One region of the Providencia sp. PROV200 genome, then DNA from elsewhere that is predicted to be linked to it. Evidence: predicted binding sites of a transcription regulator. Region 1 holds the regulator's gene; each other region holds the start of a gene.
What was found. The regulator LexA, encoded in region 1, represses DNA repair genes until DNA is damaged. The targets are predictions, from matches to a motif close to TNCTGTATGTACATACAGNA.
Positions count from the first base shown of each region.

Region 1 (4,810 bases):
AATACCATGCAAAACAGAAAGGCGCTGCGCAAGGATACGACTTTGTTTTTCCAGTGTACTACGGCTGATTTCTGGGCTCGCATTGAGTAATGACAATGTGATTGCATAACGTTGCAAAGTTTCACGTACACCAGCAGCTAAAAGCTGTAATGGACGAATACGGCGAGGGTTTAACACCACAATATCGTCTTCTTTTAAGCAAATTAACTTTTGGTTATTCAGTTCATCGATCAGCGTATCTACCGCTTCATGTAGCTCATCACTGTTATAACGCATAAACAGTTCTGCTTTTAAGAATGGGTAAATTTGACCGACTTGATAGTGAATATCTTGGCGACTAATGCGCTCATGGTGTAGCACAATGCTAGTTATGAGTGATGGTAATACCAATAAATGATGGATATTGTTACGATAATAGGTCATTAAGACGGCATTTTCGCGAGGAAGAATAATAATATCCCCCATACTGTCTTTTTCGACTTCGAATTTATCCATTTGCAAAGCATGTTCTAACAATTGCTCGGCTGTTTTATTTGGGGTTGTTGCATCTGCGGTGTATGGCACGTTGCGTAATAATTGCAGGTAACATTCGACTTGTTCAACCAGTTGCTCACGAGTGAGCGAGCGTTGACGAGATGCCAGCAATGCGGTTGCACAGAGGTTAATCGCATTGGCTGCGGCTGCATTATTAATATTAACCATAATGTTATCGGCTAACGAACTGACCGTTGGGTTTAACCAGGTTGGCCTTTGTGGTTCGATAGGGTCGATAGAGTCGCGCCAATCAGGTACGCGCTGATTGAGGTAATGAGGTAAAGAAATAGGTTGACCGAAGTTAACATACCCTTGACCTAAGTTGCGTAATTTACGTAACCCGCGAACCATGGAGAAAAAGCCTTCTTTCTCTTTTTCTGCACCACGAAGTTCTTTGGCGTAAGTTCCCACTTCCATGACATGTTCATACCCAATATAGATAGGAACAATGGTAATAGGGCGTGAGTCACCGCGCAACATCGCTTGTAACGTCATTGAAAGGGTGCCCGTCTTCGGTTGTAATAAACGTCCGGTACGTGAGCGCCCACCTTCCACAAAGTATTCGATGGAGTAACCACGTGCAAACAGTTCACTTAAATATTCGCGGAAAACAGTCGAATACAGTTTGTTTCCTTTAAACGTTCTGCGAATAAAAAAGGCCCCTAAGCGACGGAAAATTGGCCCTGCTGGCCAGAAATTAAGATTGATCCCCGCTGCGATATGAGGCGGTACTAGCCCTTGATGGTATAGCACATATGAGAGCAGTAAGTAGTCCATATGGCTGCGGTGAGAGGGAACATAAACGATTTCATGGCCGTCTTGTGCGAGTTGGCGAACCCGTTCAGCGTGCTGAACATTGATACCTTGATAAAGGCGGTTCCAAGTCCAACTAAGAACTCTATCGGTTAAACGAACTGCCTCATAAGAGAAATTGGCCGCAATTTCTTCCATCATCCCAACGGCATTTTGCTGAGCTTTTTTAAGTGGGATTTTTTTACTGCGCGCTTCGTCTTCAACGGCTTTTTCAATCGCTTTTGACGTTAATAGCTTATTAAACAGCTCATAACGGGCGGGTAGTTTTGGCCCAACTGCAGCTAAGCGTTGGCGCGAATAGTGAATACGCGCGACACGAGCGAGTTTGTTGGCAATGATGGTATCTGTACCGTGGTCTTGCGCCATTTTCCCAATTGAGACAATCGGAGATAAACGCACGAAGCTGTCACGCCCTAACCATAAAACGGCAAAGAATTTTTGGATACCGTTTAACAGCTTCAGTGGCGGTGCTGGAGTATGGCCTTCACGCCCAGGTGAACGCCCAAACATCACGGATGCAGGTAGCATTTGAATATCTAGATTTGGATTGTTTTTGTGCAAATCTAAATAAGCATGGAATGTTTTTACTGAATCTTTACGTGGATTCGGTGAATAATAGCGAAAAACACGTGGACCATCATCGATAAAAACGTAAGCCGGAAGCTTCGTTCCATTGATATCATTGTCGACTAGCGGGTCTGGCAGACCGATAGCTAAGCATTGATGCCGTAGCGTGAGGAGGTCAGACTTCGAATGATAAGGTAATACGTACAGAGTTGGCCTGTTGACATCAAGCTGCAACTCAGTGACGGGATCCGAAGGAATTAGTTTACTTTTTACCAATAATTTAAGTGGCAAATTCAACGTGTTGTAATATATTTTACGCCATAGTGACATAAATGATTATAGCCTCTTGTTAACAATGCTGCGCAATCATACCAGAAATACCTGGTTAGATCTGTTACTGACAATTCACTTTGACCGTAAAAATCGATTATTGTTTGTATTTTTTAAGGAATAAATATGGCGAGTCAAGTTAAGGGCTTCACGCGAGTGATTAAAGCTGCGGGGTATTCCCTTAAAGGTTTGAAGGCAGCTTGGGTTAATGAGGCCGCATTTAGGCAGGAATCCGTTGCGGCAATTATCGCAATTTTTATCGCATTTTATTTAGATATCAGTTACATAGATAGAATCCTGTTAGTAAGCTCAGTTGTGCTGGTGGCAATAGTCGAATTATTGAATAGCGCGGTAGAGGCTGTGGTTGATCGTATTGGTAGTGAATATCATGAGCTTTCAGGGAGAGCTAAAGATATTGGTTCTGCTGCGGTATTTGTGAGTATCGGTTTAGCTTTGTTCATTTGGGCGCTGGTATTATGGCAACGCTATTTCACTGGTTAAGGTGTTTGGTTACTTCATCGGGAAAAAGAGAGTAAATCGATAACAAATGCTTAAATTGAGCGATTTAACTGTTCCAAATCTTCATTTACCTGTATATACTCACAGCTTGACTGTATAAACAAACAGGGGAACGGAATGAAAGCACTGACGGCTCGACAACAGCAGGTTTACGATCTGGTGCGAGATCACATTTCGCAGACAGGTATGCCACCTACACGTGCTGAGATAGCAGCAAGCCTTGGTTTTCGTTCGCCTAATGCGGCAGAAGAACATTTAAAGGCCTTAGCACGCAAAGGGGTTATTGAAATTGTTTCAGGCGCATCCCGAGGTATTCGTCTGCTTCTTGAAGAAGAAACCGAAGATCAGGGGTTACCTCTGATTGGGCGTGTTGCCGCTGGCGAACCATTATTAGCGCAGGAACATATTGAGAGCCACTATCAAGTTGACCCTGAGCTGTTTAAACCACATGCAGATTTTTTATTGCGTGTGAACGGGATGTCCATGAAAGATATTGGTATTATGGATGGCGATTTATTAGCTGTGCATAAAACGCAAAATGTACACAACGGGCAAGTGGTTGTCGCTCGTATCGAAGATGAAGTTACGGTTAAACGTTTTAAGCAACAGGGTAACCGCGTTGAGTTAATAGCAGAAAACCCAGAATTCGAACCTATTGTTGTTGATTTACGCCAGCAAAACTTCACTATTGAAGGTTTAGCTGTTGGGGTTATCCGTAACAGTGATTGGTATTAATTTCCGTGAGTAGCCAAGCGTCATGGTAGGTTACACTCAGGAATGACTACGGCAGGCAGATTTCATTACTTTATTTTGAGGTCTGCCTGTTTTATTTCCTGTCTTATATTTTTTCTCTTCTCTCTGTATTCATCAAACTCTTTAGCAATACAGCAATTTATTTCTTTTTTGCTGTTATAGGTTGTTCGTGGTTATGATGACAATGCTCGTGATCTTGGCAGCTATTCACTTCGTCACAACTCTTACACAAGCCATGGTTTTCCACCACGGTATGTCTTAAGCGGAATTGGTGTTCGTCGGCTAAATTAATAATGGCAGCTTCTATTGTTGTACAGTCACTTTCCGTTACGCTTCCACAATGGTCGCAAATCAACATAACAGAAATATGGCTTGGGTTATCAAAATGATGGCAGACGACATAGCTGTTTGTTGATTCAATTTTATGGATAAAACCTTGCTCCATTAAAAACTCAAGGCCACGATAAACCGTAGGGGGTTTAGCTTGAGGTTCAATTTCACGTAGCAGGTCGAGTAAATCATAAGCGCTGATTGCACCATGTTGCTGTGCTATCAGGCGCAATACCGTTTCTCTTTGTGGTGTCAATCTGACGCCTCTTGACTGGCAAATATGTTCAGCCATCGCAAGAACTTTTTTTTCACTCATCTTTTCCATTTTACTGACCCACCCGTTGAAAAATGCAAATGTTTACTGTTCACAAGTTTATCACAGTTTCTTGAACTATAGAGAATCAAGAAATGAAAGCATTGCCATCAAAAAATTTTAACCTTGCTAAGTATTTTTTTGATTAATAAAGAAAGCAAATGAGGGTAATGAAAAATATAAAAAAGGATATTTAAAATTAAATAGGGAAATAGAAACAAATATTAAACAAATACATGATAAAAGCGTAACGCATTGCGAACAATTAATTGAAATATTATGTTTCAATTTGATGTAATTTCAATTAAGACTTATCTTAACCTTAATTTTTAATATTCTTTTTGTTGCTATTTTTCCTGTCTTTTTAGATGCTTGCTGTGATTTTTTCGTAACATTTAGTTTTAAATTCCGTTTTTGTATTTATTTATAGATTTAAATTTCGATATAAAACTATCTGTAATTTGACGTATTTTGAGATATTTGTAAGTGAGGAATGAGGTTTTTATATAAGTTTTTCTAAGTAATATATTTGAAATGTATATTTTGATGCTATTTTAATTTTATATTTTTCGCCTTATAGCTTTGATGTTATTTTATTCTGCATTAACTCTAATTATGTGTTCGTTTTGACAATAAATATCGAATATGTAG
Region 1 is NZ_CP096307.1:467,951-472,760, forward strand. It holds gene plsB (glycerol-3-phosphate 1-O-acyltransferase PlsB) at 1-2,244, opposite strand, end outside; gene M1E86_RS02075 (diacylglycerol kinase) at 2,371-2,745, shown strand; gene lexA (transcriptional repressor LexA) at 2,881-3,498, shown strand; gene zur (zinc uptake transcriptional repressor Zur) at 3,656-4,171, opposite strand.

Region 2 (4,810 bases), 970 kb from region 1:
GTCGTGTGCTATATAACAGCCATATTTTATATTATATCCGAATCTTTATAGCCCTGACAGGCGCAACCTTAGTGCCATGGTTGTTAAACCAAGAGCCTAAGACCACTATCCCACTTACTTTAGGTGTGGTCGCTGCTGCACTGACTGACTTAGATGATAGGCTAACTGGTAGAATAAAAAATTTAATTATTACACTTTTTTGTTTTTTTATTGCATCCGTTTCAATTGAACTGCTGTTTCCATACCCTTTATTTTTCTTTTTTGGTCTCGCCTTTTCCACATGTGGTTTTATTCTTCTCGGTGCTTTAGGGCAGAGATACGCAACCATCGCATTTGGTGCACTGTTAATTGCTATTTATACCATGCTCGGTGTACCCATATTTGATACTTGGTACCAACAACCTGCATTATTACTCACAGGGGCAATTTGGTATAATATCTTAACTTTGATTGGCCATATTTTATTTCCTGTTAGGCCACTACAAGATGCAATAACCCAATGCTATCAGCAACTTTCAGCTTATTTAGATGCAAAAGCTAACTTATTTGACCCTGACTTAGAAGATGACTACCAACGCTCTGTTTATGATTTAGCGCTAGTAAACAGTCACTTGGTTAGCACCATGAACCAAGCAAAAATTGCATTACTGAGTCGGTTAAAAGGAGACCGAGGACAAAAAGGTACCCGAAATTCACTGCATTATTATTTTGTTGCCCAAGATATTCACGAACGAGCAAGTTCATCTCACATACAATACCAACAACTTAGCCGTACTTTACGTCATTGTGATATTTTATTTCGTTTCCAACGCCTATTAACTATGCAAGCGAGAGCCTGCCAGCAAGTTGCTCAATCTGTTTTATGGCGTAAACAATACCAACATAACCCTCGTTTTGAGCGCACTTTCGCTTACATTGAAAAATCGCTACAACTTCTAAAGCAGCAATCGCCTGAGCTTCATGAAATTAAAGCGCTGTACAACTTACTTAAAAACTTAAAAGGAATTGATGTTCAACTTAAAGGCCTGAGCCTTGAGCAAAGTGCATGGCAGCAAAATAATAAACAAATAGAACAGTTATCTGACGAATCGTTATCAGGTATTCGTGATATTATTTCACGCGTTAAACACCATTTAACCCCGAAATCTTCTTTATTTCGCCATGCGGTCAGAATGTCAATTCTCCTTTGTACTGGCTATGTCATTATCCAACTATTTGATATGGAAAGAGGATATTGGATATTACTCACTAGCTTATTTGTATGCCAACCTAACTACAGCGCCACTAAACGCCGTTTGGCTCTACGTATAATAGGCACTATTGTTGGTATTCTCATTGGCTTACCTTTGCTGAATTTAATCCCTTCAATGGAAGGCCAGCTCACGCTAATTGTTATTTCTGGTTTACTGTTTTTTATGTTTCGCAGTAGCCAATATGCCCAAGCAACCTTATTTATCACACTACTCGTCTTGTTTTGTTTTAACCTACTCGGAGAAGGGTTTGACGTTGCACTGCCACGGATCATTGACACATTAATTGGTTGTTTTATTGCATTACTTGCCGTCAGCTTTATTTGGCCTGACTGGAAATTCCGCCAACTCCCCCAAGTCATTCAAAAAACTATGGATAGCAATTGCCGTTATTTAGATGCTATTTTACAACAATATTACCAAGGTAAAGACAACCGCCTTGAGTATCGAATTGCACGTAGAGAGGCACATAATAACGATGCTGAATTCGCTTCTATTGTGTCCAATATGGCATCGGATCCTAAGTCTTATCGAATCACTCAAGAACAGGCTTTTCGCCTTCTCTGCTTAAACCACACTTTACTCAGCTATATATCTGCATTAGGCGCGCATCGTGAAAAAATGCAAAATGAAGATAACCTTTCACTACTCAACGATGCTATTTGCTATGTTGAATCATCGCTACAAATCACCACCATTGACCCGCTCGTCATTGATGAAAAATCAGATAAACTTCGTCACAGTCTATTACAGCGGATAGATAACATTTCAACCAGTGATGACGAAAAAACTTTACTAATCATGGAACAAACTAAATTATTGCTCGAGCTGGTCCCTGAAATAAAACAAATTATGCGAACTATTAGTGCATCATAATTATACCGATGAGCGGGTATTATAATTCTAAATACCCGCTCATTCTTATATTGCATATTATAGTATTAACTATATTAATAATAACCGTGGTTTTGCGCGAGTTTAAGCTGACGTCAATTCAAAACTATTATACCAAGTAATTAGCTCTTGCTTGATATCCTTTGGTAAAACCGCACTATGACACCCTTCTATTGCAGCCGCTAAGCCTATGAGTAACTTAATACTAGGGTTATTCCTACCATGCTTTTTTAGCTTCATAAAACAAGCCTTTGCGCCCATCATACGCAAATCATCAACGTGAGATACACCGATTTTCCCTAGTGCGCGCTCAACTGACATATTCATATTAGGTAAATCTTTTATTCGCATAGTTATTGATTGTTTTTGTTTAAATTCTTCAATGGCTGAACGGTACGCCAACTCAATATATTGGAGAAACAAAGCCTCGTCATGCCAAACTTGTTCCGAAAGTTGATAATAACGCATTTCCAGTGGAATACCCTTTTTACTATAAACTAGCCGGTTAAACCCTAAGGATTCAAAATGGCTTCTCGCAACTAAACAGCCACGCAAATAAAAGCCGCCATCAAGCACTAACCCCACAATTGCATCATCGACTAATAGACAAAACCCACCAAAATGGTTTTTGCGCTTTAATTCGCCAAATTGACTTAACAAACGGGACAAATAAAAAAATTTTTCATCTTTTGACAACATTACTAAACTCCTTTTTAGATATGCTTAATTTTCATCCTTGAGAAAATTAATTTTATAATTTCTTTTTTTACAGATAATTACGCATAACCAATTTTGAGAGCATCCATAAAAAATGCCAAGAAGAATGCAGATAAAAACAACAAAGTTGCGAAGCGCTTTGAAAAAATAGTCTTGATATTGGATGGATATACAGTTACTGTATGTTCATACAGCATTGTAACGAGGTAAATTATGAGCATCTATTCTTGGAACAACTCAACAGAACATTCTCTTAATAATTACGCACAATCAATCCCTGCGATAGGGCTTACTAACAGCTCTATGCAACAAGGTATGGTGAGCGAACTTGTTTACGATGAAAAACACCCTATTATGGATTACATTTTATTACCCATGCTTCGCCAGTTTGGGGTCCAATCACGCTGGTTACTCTGGTTAAGCCCTAATAAAAAACTCAGTAAACACTGGTTAGAACAATCAGGTATACCCACTAATAAAGTTATGCAATTAAATCATATGGAAGATATCACCACGATTGATGCCATGGAAAAAGCCTTAAGAAGTGGGAATTATAGCGTGGTTCTAGGGTGGCTACCGGAAATAAGCGAGCAAGATTTTATTCGTTTGCAATATGCTGCTCAAGAAGGCTGTTCTATTGGCTTAATTATGCGTCCACAGAAAACGTATAATATGGTTAGTACACAAGCAAGACAGCCAAACCACTTAAAAATTCATTCAAATCATTACCACTAGCTAAGATTAAGAATTTTCTTACTAAATTTAACCTTTAGGCATATTTGTCTCTAAAGTTAAATTAAAAGTATTGTAGATCAATCAGATAGATTAAATATAATCATTGTTAAAAATATACATATCTCTCTGATTTATACACTAAAAAAACACTTTTTTTAACGATTTTTGCTCACTCTACTTGTATCTTTTTAAGTTCGTTGTAGACTTTAGCTTGTTCGGCTTATGGCATTATTTTTTTACTTTTCTTATTTTTTTGTAGATAATGTCTGCGAAACCTAGCAAGTAAATTAAACCAATGGCATATAATAAGGCTCAGCGAAGCCAAGCCAATATTGGATGATAACGAGGCGTAAAAATGAAAAAAACAGCTATCGCAGTAGCAGTGGCAGTAGCAGCTTTTGCAACCGTTGCACAAGCAGCTCCAAAAGATAACACTTGGTATACCGGTGCTAAATTAGGTTGGTCTCACTATGAAGACACTAAATTCACTTCACCTGAAACTAATCTTCACGTAGGTAACACTACTGACCGTGATACTCTCGGTGCTGGTGCATTCGCTGGTTACCAATATAACCAATACATGGGCTTCGAGCTTGGTTACGATTGGTTCGGTAAAATGAAATACAAAGGCGCTGGTAACAGCGGTGACCTGAAATCTATGGGTGTTTCATTAACTACTAAATTAAGCTATCCAATCATGGATGACTTAGACGTTTACACTCGTTTAGGTGGTATGGTTTACCGTACAGAAGCTAAAGCTAACCAAACTCAAGGTCGTTTCAAAGAAACTGACACTGGCGTTGCACCTGTATACGCACTGGGTCTTGAGTACGCAATCACTCCAGAGTGGGCTACTCGTTTAGACTACCAATGGGTTAGCAACTTAGGTGATAAAGACAACATCGGTACTCGTCCAGACAACGGCATGCTGAGCGTTGGTGTTGCTTACCGTTTCGGTCAAGCTGATGCTCCAGTTGTTGCGCCAGCTCCAGTTGTTGCTCCAGCTCCAGTTGTTGAAAACAAACGCTTTACTCTGCGTTCAGATGTTCTGTTTAACTTCAACAAAGCAAGCCTGAAACCAGAAGGTCAAGAAGCTCTGAATGAGCTGTACAACGAACTTAGCAGCATCGACCCAACTCAAGGTCGCGTACTGGTAGTTGGTTTCACTGACCGTATCGGTTCACAAAACTACAACTTACCACTGTCACAAAAAC
Region 2 is NZ_CP096307.1:1,435,748-1,440,557, reverse strand. It holds gene yccS (YccS family putative transporter) at 1-2,126, shown strand, start outside; gene M1E86_RS06350 (TfoX/Sxy family DNA transformation protein) at 2,229-2,843, opposite strand; gene sulA (SOS-induced cell division inhibitor SulA) at 3,075-3,596, shown strand; gene ompA (porin OmpA) at 3,952-4,810, shown strand, end outside.
Region 2: sulA (SOS-induced cell division inhibitor SulA) is a predicted target of LexA. The motif match lies at 3,038-3,057, and genes of this name have one in related genera.

Region 3 (4,810 bases), 2.0 Mb from region 1:
TTTTAGGCTCTATTTATTTTTGCTATGCAAACCCTGAAGAGGTTGCATATAGGGATAAAGGTGAGTTTATAACAGAAAAGAACTTGAGTACCGCAGAAGTGCTCTACGAACTAGGCCTTAAATGTAACAATAATAAATTATTTGAAGACATCTGTTCTCACATTAGAAATGACTATTGGTGTGAATCACAACCATACCTATCTGAAAAACATGAAGTTTTACTATATAGTTGGGATAGTTTTTCAAACCACATCAAAAATAAATCTAGATTTATTTTTTGAACAAGATACCGAACCTTTCGACGATCAATACTTTCCTCCCGCATTAATTTTAAATTATATTGGCAGTGCCATAAAAGAATTATCTTTATTTAAAACATTACAAAAAGATGAACCTATATATCGATGTCGACATTTATGTATCGATAATAAAAAATATTGGAACGCAAAAGATCTAGGCACTCCACTACCTAAATATACCCTAGGGAATCCAAATCGGATGAACCCTCAAGGAATACCCATGTTTTATGGTTCCCCCCAAAAGCTTACAGCTATTAAAGAAATTATTGATTCTTGCAACACGTCCGATGAATCCAAAGAGTTCGTCACAGGGATCTTTTATTCAACTAAAGAGCTGCGTTTAGTCGATTTAACTCAATCACTTGATGAAATAGATTATTTTGATCATTCTAATCAACACCTAATAACCTCTAAATTATTCTTACGAAAATTCATTGAAATAATTAATAAACCTATAACTAGGAGTGAACCTAATCTAGCATACATTGAATATATTCCAACACAAGTAGTTACCGAATATTTCAAAATTATACTCACAGATAACAATGGGCATCACATGAATGGTTTTCAGTATAAAAGTAGCAAGGATGGGGAACCCTGCATTGTGCTATTTGTTACTCAAGATGAATGTGATGATGACTCAAATATCACCAATAAAACGGTACTGGCACTAAAAAAAATAGAGCGTGATAGTAATAATGACATAAAGAAAAGGTTGGATGATGGGTGGTAAAACTAACCCTAACTTATTGATTCATATAGTGCGTATTTCGTAAATTATGCACTGTTTGAAAACACAGTAAAACATAAATATGTTATATTTAAAATCATAGCATTATATAACTTAGAATCGAATTCATGGGGTGTCGGGGGTCGTAGGTTCAAATCCTATCATGCCGACCAACTTTTTATAGAGAAACCAACCTGTTACGGTTGGTTTTTTTGTATCTAAATTTTAGGTGGGTAAAATGGGGTACCCCAAAAACTTTCACTTCTACAAATCAGTCGAATACAGCCACTCAACACTTCTTAATTAAAGCTGGCTTTATTCCTAGTGGCTACATTGAAAATTTAGATAATAATGACCCGGTACTTATCTATTGCTATAAACTTGATTAAAACCATCTACATAAGGAACTATAATAGCGCTTTATTCATCACAAGCGTTTGTAAGGCGTGATTAAATTGCTGATAGACTTCTTCTGCTATCGCTTCTGGATAACTTAATACCCTAAGCTTATGTGGCTTATTTCCAGGGTAATAACTTGGATGTGCGTGTGCGTATTCGTTTTGCTGAAAACCGCAATGTCGATAAAAAGACCAACGCTTTTGGCTCACATCATCAATAATAGGGTCAATTTCTAGGATCACTTTACCTACATCATGACAAAACTGTTTTAATACCTTTTGCCCATAACCTTGCCCTCTTAATACAGGAGAAATAGCAAGATGTTCGATGTAATAATAATCTTCGATTTTCCAACACCCAATAAAACCAATAAAAATGTCATTTTCTTTGAAGCTGAACAAATAATAATCACTATGATTTAATATTGCTTCTCTTCCTTGGTAGCTTCTTTGTTCATATAATGGAAAAGCTGTGTCATACAACTGGTTAATCATTGCTACCGTTTGGCTATCTTCACTTGAAACTCTTAAACCATATAACATTTAATCGTTACTCACTTTCATAAAATATATTTTTTAGAATACCTATTTTAAACTTTCTGACAATTACTTATCGAGCACTCATAATATTAACCTACTGTTTTATTTAAATATTATTTTCCCACTTAATTCACTGATAAAAATATTTGTGCCTCTATATTGACTTTTTTACCTAATAGTTCTAAAAATACTGTATATAAACACAGCTCTTATTAGAGGCTATCATGTTACGTATCGAAGTTTTATTTGATAAGAATGCTCCACAAAAACCGAGTTCAGTTGTTTTACAAGCACTTGAAACTGAGATTTTACGCAAACTTCAAAACCAATACCCGGACATGGTAACGCGGGTTGGCTTTAGTTCACAACAACGCGTGAATATCTCAGGTACAAAAATAGCGGAGGATAAAACGCGTATTGAAGAAATACTGGAAGAGATATGGATGGATGATGGTTGGGTCCCAGAAGAAACAACGGTGGATTAACCAAAGACTTAAAGGAATGTTTCCTTATTATGTAACATTCCTTTTTCTGTCTCCAAAATTTGCAAGTAAAAAACTACTCGCTTTAAATTTCTCATATCTAAATTTTACGCCCAATTAATTAGCCAATTTTATGCCTAAGAAAGGCTTTAATTTCTTTCACTAGATTCAACTTTTTATTTTTTTTATCCGTTGTTCTAACCTGAGAAATACAGTTATTAGCATCTACACAGGTAGGAATTTCATTTAACATTATTGCTGATAAACTCACAGCCGGCCTATTATTGATATCTTTTCCAATAAAAGTTAAGGCCAGCGCGATTGCTGCTATAAATAATGGCACCTCATAGAATGCTTGTTTCATTATCAATGCTCTTATTGTTTGAGTGATGGATAATAATAAACAGTCTATTTCTTTGTACCTTAAAAAATAGTTAAACCAACCTTAAGGTATGCTTAAATCCACCTCAAACTTGAATTGTTCGTATTGTCTGACGCTCATTGCCTGCTTATACTTGCTAGTAGAGGTGATAACATGAATATCCTATTAGTCGAAGATGATCTTCAATTGGGAAAAGCGCTATGTCGTGGGCTGGAACTTGCAGGTTTTAGTCCTTGTTGGGTCAGGCTACTTGCTGATGCAAAATTACAACTCGCATCTCGCAATTTTGATTTAATGCTCCTAGATTTGGGATTGCCTGATGGCGATGGTCTTGATGAACTCATTACTTGGCGTAATATGGGAGAAACGATCCCAATCATCATTCTTACAGCAAGAAATCAAATGGATAACTTAGTTTCTAGTTTAGATTCAGGCGCTGATGACTTTTTAACAAAACCATTTGCTATGCCTGAGCTTATTTCTCGAGTAAAAGCGGTTAGTCGCCGTATGGCTGGTTTTTCATCTGAAATATGGCAATTAGGTAACCTACAATTAAATCCTCTTAATCACCAAGTCACCCTTAATGAGCAATTGTTGCTGCTCTCCGGGAAAGAATATCTATTACTCTACGAACTCATAAAAAATGCAGATAATGTTGTCAGAAAAACGGATTTAGAGCAGCGCCTATTCGGGTTAGATGATGTGGAAAGTAACTCTTTAGAGGTTCACATTCATAATCTACGCCGGAAAATAGGTAAAGACCGTATAATTACTATCCGCGGTATTGGTTATTTATTAAAAAAAGAAGTGCCACTAAGTGAAAGTTAAATCATTTTTTATTTATACATTTGGGCTGCAAATCAGCTCAGTTATTTTCCTTTGGCTGCTATTAGTTGGCTGGCTACAATTTTTTTATTGGCCCTCAATTCATGATGAGTTAAATGCGCAACAGAATATCGTCACTCAAGGGTTTGCTAAGACACTTGATATAGTTGCTGATAAACCGGAATATTTCAATAAAATAGCAAATAACCTACAAGAACTTTATTCTGCAGCGATGGAAAGTGGCGATGATATTAACTATCGGCCTTTTATGGTTGTTAGAGATAAACAAGGGAATGTCTATTACCGAAACAGTGACAAATTACATGTGCCATCGCTTAAATCTGTCTCTGAACTCGCCGCATTACATAAAGATTGGCATTTTACTTCTGCATGGAATGAGCAAGAAACTTTCGAAGTTGTTATTGCCGAGTCTTATAGTGACCGTAAATCTTTATTAGGTAACCCAGCTGAAGGTACAGCCATTCCACTCGCTTTTATTTTGGGTATTATGTTGTTAGCAATATTAATTACCGCTTATTTTAGTCTGCGGCCTTTAAGGCAATCTGCAAAACTAATTTCTAGCCGTCAGCCAGGTAATTTAACTCCGATAGAAACAAAAGAACAATATAAAGAAATTCGCCCTATTATTGATGCTATAAATAACCTTATGTCACGTGTTGATGCTGCAAATCAACGTGAAAAGCGCTTTATGGCAGATGCTGCACATGAATTAAGAACTCCCATAGCGGCTGTTATTGCTCAATTACACTTGTTGATGCAAATTGATAACCCAAAAGAAAGGGCAGAAATCATTAATGATATGCAAGAAACTTTAAATCGCGCAGCCTCTTTATCACATCAATTAATAGACCTAGCCCGCTTAGAAACTGAAGACTTTTTATTAAATAAAGAGCAAATTGACCTACCCGTATTAATTAGCCATTTAATATCCTCACACATACCTTACGCCATTAATAAAAATATTGATGTTGAACTACAAAGCCCAAATTCTTTTTATATCCTCACCGATAAACTCGCATTGAGTAATATTTTTACTAATTTGTTTGAAAATGCGATTAAATACTGCCCAGAGAAAGGGAAAATAAAAGTCGTTTTAAAAGACCTTACCCCGTTTGGTGGGACTATTTCTGTTC
Region 3 is NZ_CP096307.1:2,459,522-2,464,331, forward strand. It holds gene M1E86_RS11295 (HEPN-associated N-terminal domain-containing protein) at 1-281, shown strand, start outside; gene M1E86_RS11300 (RES family NAD+ phosphorylase) at 211-1,032, shown strand; gene M1E86_RS11305 (GNAT family N-acetyltransferase) at 1,437-1,970, opposite strand; gene M1E86_RS11310 (DinI-like family protein) at 2,192-2,452, shown strand; gene M1E86_RS11315 (hypothetical protein) at 2,571-2,813, opposite strand; gene M1E86_RS11320 (response regulator) at 2,985-3,659, shown strand; gene M1E86_RS11325 (sensor histidine kinase) at 3,649-4,810, shown strand, end outside.
Region 3: M1E86_RS11310 (DinI-like family protein) is a predicted target of LexA. The motif match lies at 2,156-2,175, and genes of this name have one in related genera.

Region 4 (4,810 bases), 570 kb from region 1:
AGCGCGTTTTCTGGCAGGACACGCAGAAGATTTAAGCCTAAAATTATTAGATTTCAGAGGCGGTACTGTCCGTAATGCGATTCCTCGTGAAGCCTATGCCGTTATTGCTGTTCCAGCAAACAAAGTTACTGAATTAACGGCATTAAGAACACGCTATGAAGATATTCTGAAAAACGAATTAGCTGTCGTCGAACCTAACCTTGTGCTGCTACTAGACGAAACACAGAGTGAGCTAAAAGCGCTTTCTGATGACTGCCAAAAACGTTTTGTTTTCTTCTTAAATGCGGCGCCAAACGGTGTAATTCGCATGAGTGATGTTGCTATCGGCGTCGTTGAAACGTCACTTAACGAAGGTGTTGTACGCCTTACTGAAGATAAAGCAGAAATTATCTTCCTTGTTCGCTCACTCATTGATAGCGGTAAAAACTACGTTGTTAACATGCTGACATCTATCAGTAAACTAGCACAAGCCCAATACCGAGCAGAAGGCAGTTACCCTGGTTGGCAGCCGGATGCAGACTCACCAGTCATGCATTTAGTCAGCGAGACCTATAACAAGCTGTTTGGTAAAATCCCTAATGTGATGGTGATCCACGCAGGCCTTGAATGTGGTCTATTCAAAAAACCTTACCCAGACATGGATATGGTTTCAATTGGGCCAACGATTCGCGGTGCACACTCCCCTGATGAACGTGTGCATATTGCAAGCGTTGGTGAGTATTGGAAATTATTAACAGCGGTTTTAAAAGCTATTCCTGTCAAAGAATAAACTGTTGATGACCTAAAAGCCAAACACCCATCACCAGATGGGTGTTTTTATAATTCGAGTAACAATTGTCGTTCAAGCTGCGGGCTTTGCAGCATGACATGTAAACCAACTAGCCGAACACCACGCCCTAAGCGACGATTATCCCAAACTTGTTTCGCTATTTGCACCAAATCTTGTTTATTAAGAACTGGATATACGTGTTCTTGTGTGGTTTGCTGGAAGTCTGCAAATTTAAATTTCACACCTTGGCGAGCAATTCGTAGGTCAGGTTTTACCTTCGCCAAACGCCGTTGTAATTCGTCATATAATTTATCAAGTAACTGTAAACAATCGGTCCATTGGTCAATATCCACTGCAAGCGTGCGTTCAACCCCCACTGATTTTCTTAGCCTATCAGGGTTAATAGCTCGCTCATCGATACCATGGCAACGCTCCCATAGTACCTGCCCAAATTTACCCATACTTTTAATCAATGCAACAACATCATATTTTTGAACATCAGCACAAGTCATCAACCCCATATCCGCTAATTTTTGGGCTGTTACCTTACCCACACCAGGGATCTTTTTTAGAGGCAAGTTAAGAACGAATTGTTCGATATTTTGCGGAGTGATTACGAATTGACCATTAGGTTTATTCATATCTGAAGCAATCTTTGCCAAAAATTTTATTGGCGCTATCCCTGCTGAAGCCGTTAATTGCAGTTCATCGAAAATTTGCTGACGAATAGCCTCTGCGATTAACGTTGCAGAGCCGTGCAATTGTGTGCAATCCGTGACATCCAAATAAGCTTCATCAAGAGAAAGAGGTTCTATGAGGTCTGTATAGCGTGCAAATATCTTTTGAATATGCAAAGAGGTTTCTTTATAAAGTGCCATATGCCCAGGAACAACTTTCAAGTGCGGGCAAAGCCTAAGTGCAATTGCTGTGGACATCGCACTGTGAACACCGTAGCGACGAGCTTCATAATTTGCAGTGCTAATCACACCTCGACGATCTGCACTTCCCCCCACCGCAATAGGCACATTGCGAAGGCTGGGATCGTCCCGCATTTCTATCGCTGCATAAAAGCAGTCCATATCAATATGAATAATTTTACGCACGGGTTAGCTCTGCCAATCAAACACCTGATTAAATATACAGTATATTTATTGGCTATGCAATTATTGCTACGTCACCATAAAATTGATGAGCAGGGAGATAACTTAATGATAATTAGGCAATTCATCATATTGCAATAATTATCTGCCAAGCTACCTAATTAAATGCTTTATTTAAAGTTTGTCTTAAAAACAAGCATTAATACTTACTTTTAAACAAGAAAGTAATAAAAAGAGTTGTTTTATCAACGACAATACCTTGAAAACTATCTATGGATTATATCTATGGCAATTATATCAACATCAAAATATGTTAAGTTTATGGCAACTCTCATAATACTGTTTGCTAGCCAGACCGCTTTTGCACTATCCCCTAAAATTGTTGCGCACCGAGCAGGAACTGCGGATGCTCCTGAAAATACGCTTTACGCTATTGATTTAGCGATTAAAAATAAGTCAGATGCGATTTGGATAACCGTACAATTAAGTAAAGACAATCAATTAGTTTTATATCGTCCAAGTAAACTGGATGAACTAACCGATAAAAAAGGTAAGGTATCCACTTACACAGCTGAGCAACTAAACCAAGTCAATGCAGCTTACCAATTTAGCCAAAAACATAATCAACAATTTCCTTTGCAGAAAACCACGATTAGTACGTTAAAAACTATTTTGCAAGAATATCCGAATACAACTTTCTATGTTGACCTGAAATCACCTGATGCAGACCCTAATATTCAAGCAAAAGCTATTCTTAATCTATTGAAAGACACACATAGTGTTAATCGAGTACGTTTTTATTCAACTAATGGCGCATTTTTAAATGCACTAAAAACTCTTGAGCCTAAATTACAGTTATTCGAAAGCCGAGATGAAACTCGCACTATACTGGCAAATAGTGTGATAAGCCATCAATGTCCTATGAAAAATCATGAATCTGAAACCCGTTGGTTCGGTTTTGAATTACATCGAAAAATTGAAGTTGTTGAGAAATACACTCTAGGTGAAGCTCGTTCACCTGCGGTTATTTCATGGGACAAAGAAGCTATTGATTGTTTTAGAAAAAATGGCAAGGCTTATATCATTGTTTTTGGTGTTAATAATGAAAGTGACTACCAACTCGCAAAAGAAATTGGTGCTGATGCTGTAATGGTTGATTCACCTAAAGCATTTAGAAAATAATATACTTCAATATAAAAACTAAGTTATTTCAATAATAGCTTAGTTTTAACTTACATTATTTAAAATAATCATTTTATTTTATTACATAATAACAAGTTATATTAAAGCATGTCTGTAAGATTAAATTGTATAATGGTCTTTCATAGCGACCTTAGCCAACAATACTGTTAGCTAAGGTCTATAAATGAAGAGTTGAATTATATAATACGGTTTTTATTGAGCAGTTTTTTACGTGCTTCTTCGCGTGCCATGCGTTTCTTACGTGCATCACAAGGTTCGGGACAATCACACACTTTTTCAACACCAATACTGCTTAACCCACCGCAGCTACCTTGAATACTCTTACGCTTAATAATGTACCCAAGTGACATGCCTAAAAAGGCCAACAAAAACAGTGCAAAGGCTGCAATGAAAATATTAAGCATTTTTTTGTCCTCCCACAACTACTGTTTTTTGGTTAAAAACGGTTCGAATGCCTTAGTATAACGCTCTTCAAAACCTTTATCTGTCTTAACAATCATGAAAACAGGAATATTCATTTTTTCAGCTAAAGCAAAGCCAGCTTCAGGCCCCAAAACATTTAGCCCTGTAGATAAGCCATCAGCACTCATGCAATTTTCTGCAATCACCGTAATAGAAACTAAATTATGGGTGATTGGTTTTCCTGTTTTCGGGTCAATGGTATGAGAAAAACGAACACCATCTTGTTCGAAATAATTGCGATAGTCCCCTGATGTGGCAATAGAACGGTCACCGGGTTCAATGACCTCCTGTGCTGTTTGGCTTACCCCATCCGCTACAGGTTTTTCTATTGCAATACGCCATGGTACTTCTTTACCATTTGTTCCTTTTGTACGTACTTCACCACCAATATCAACCATATAATTATTGATATCTAATGATTCTAAATATTCAGCAACAACGTCAACACCATAACCTTTAGCAATTGAGGAAAGGTCGACGTACAGCTCAGGGATTGTTTTAATTAGGTTATTATCTTGAACGGAGAGTTTTTCGATACCTGTCCAGGCTCTACGTTTAGCCAACTCTTCATCTGAAGGTGCTTTAGTCACTCTTCCTTCAGGGCCAAAACCCCATAAATTAACTAAAGGTCCAACCGTTACATCTAATGAACCACTTGTCAGCTTATTAATTTCAATCGCTTTTTTAACCACTGTTGCCGTTGCAGCAGAAACAGGGAATGGTGTATTCACTTCTTTAAATTGGTTAAAACGACTTAATTCTGAATCTGGGCGGTATGTTGACATTTGGTCGTTAACTTCTTCTAACCGTTTATCTATTTCAGCTTGAATAGCTTCAGGCTTTGGCTCCGAAGAGTCTGTAACATATTTAACCGAATAGTACGTGCCCATCGTTTGTCCCTGAAGGTTCTGTTGTTCAGGTCCACCACAGGCAGTAAGAAACAGAGCCGCAACAAATAGCAGTATTGGGGTATAGATTCTTTTACTTAGCATAATTTTCTCCGCGTCAATCATGAGCGCATTTTGTTAAGGTCGCCCAGACTATTAACACACTTTACATCGTCACCCATGCAGAGAATGTTCCAGTCAAAATAATTATAAATATATCGATTAAATGCTAACAAATTAGCACTTAATCGATTTACTAAAATCACAAAGAGGGAAAATATTTCCCCTCTTTAAAGTATTACTGCCTACTGACTTTGATAAGTCTAATAAAATCAGCTGAGTTGCTTAACCACCGAAGTCATCCAATAAGATATTTTCATCTTCAACAC
Region 4 is NZ_CP096307.1:1,039,485-1,044,294, reverse strand. It holds gene pepD (beta-Ala-His dipeptidase) at 1-769, shown strand, start outside; gene dinB (DNA polymerase IV) at 817-1,872, opposite strand; gene M1E86_RS04560 (glycerophosphodiester phosphodiesterase family protein) at 2,155-3,051, shown strand; gene nqrM ((Na+)-NQR maturation NqrM) at 3,249-3,476, opposite strand; gene M1E86_RS04550 (FAD:protein FMN transferase) at 3,495-4,526, opposite strand; gene nqrF (NADH:ubiquinone reductase (Na(+)-transporting) subunit F) at 4,767-4,810, opposite strand, start outside.
Region 4: dinB (DNA polymerase IV) is a predicted target of LexA. The motif match lies at 1,895-1,914, and genes of this name have one in related genera.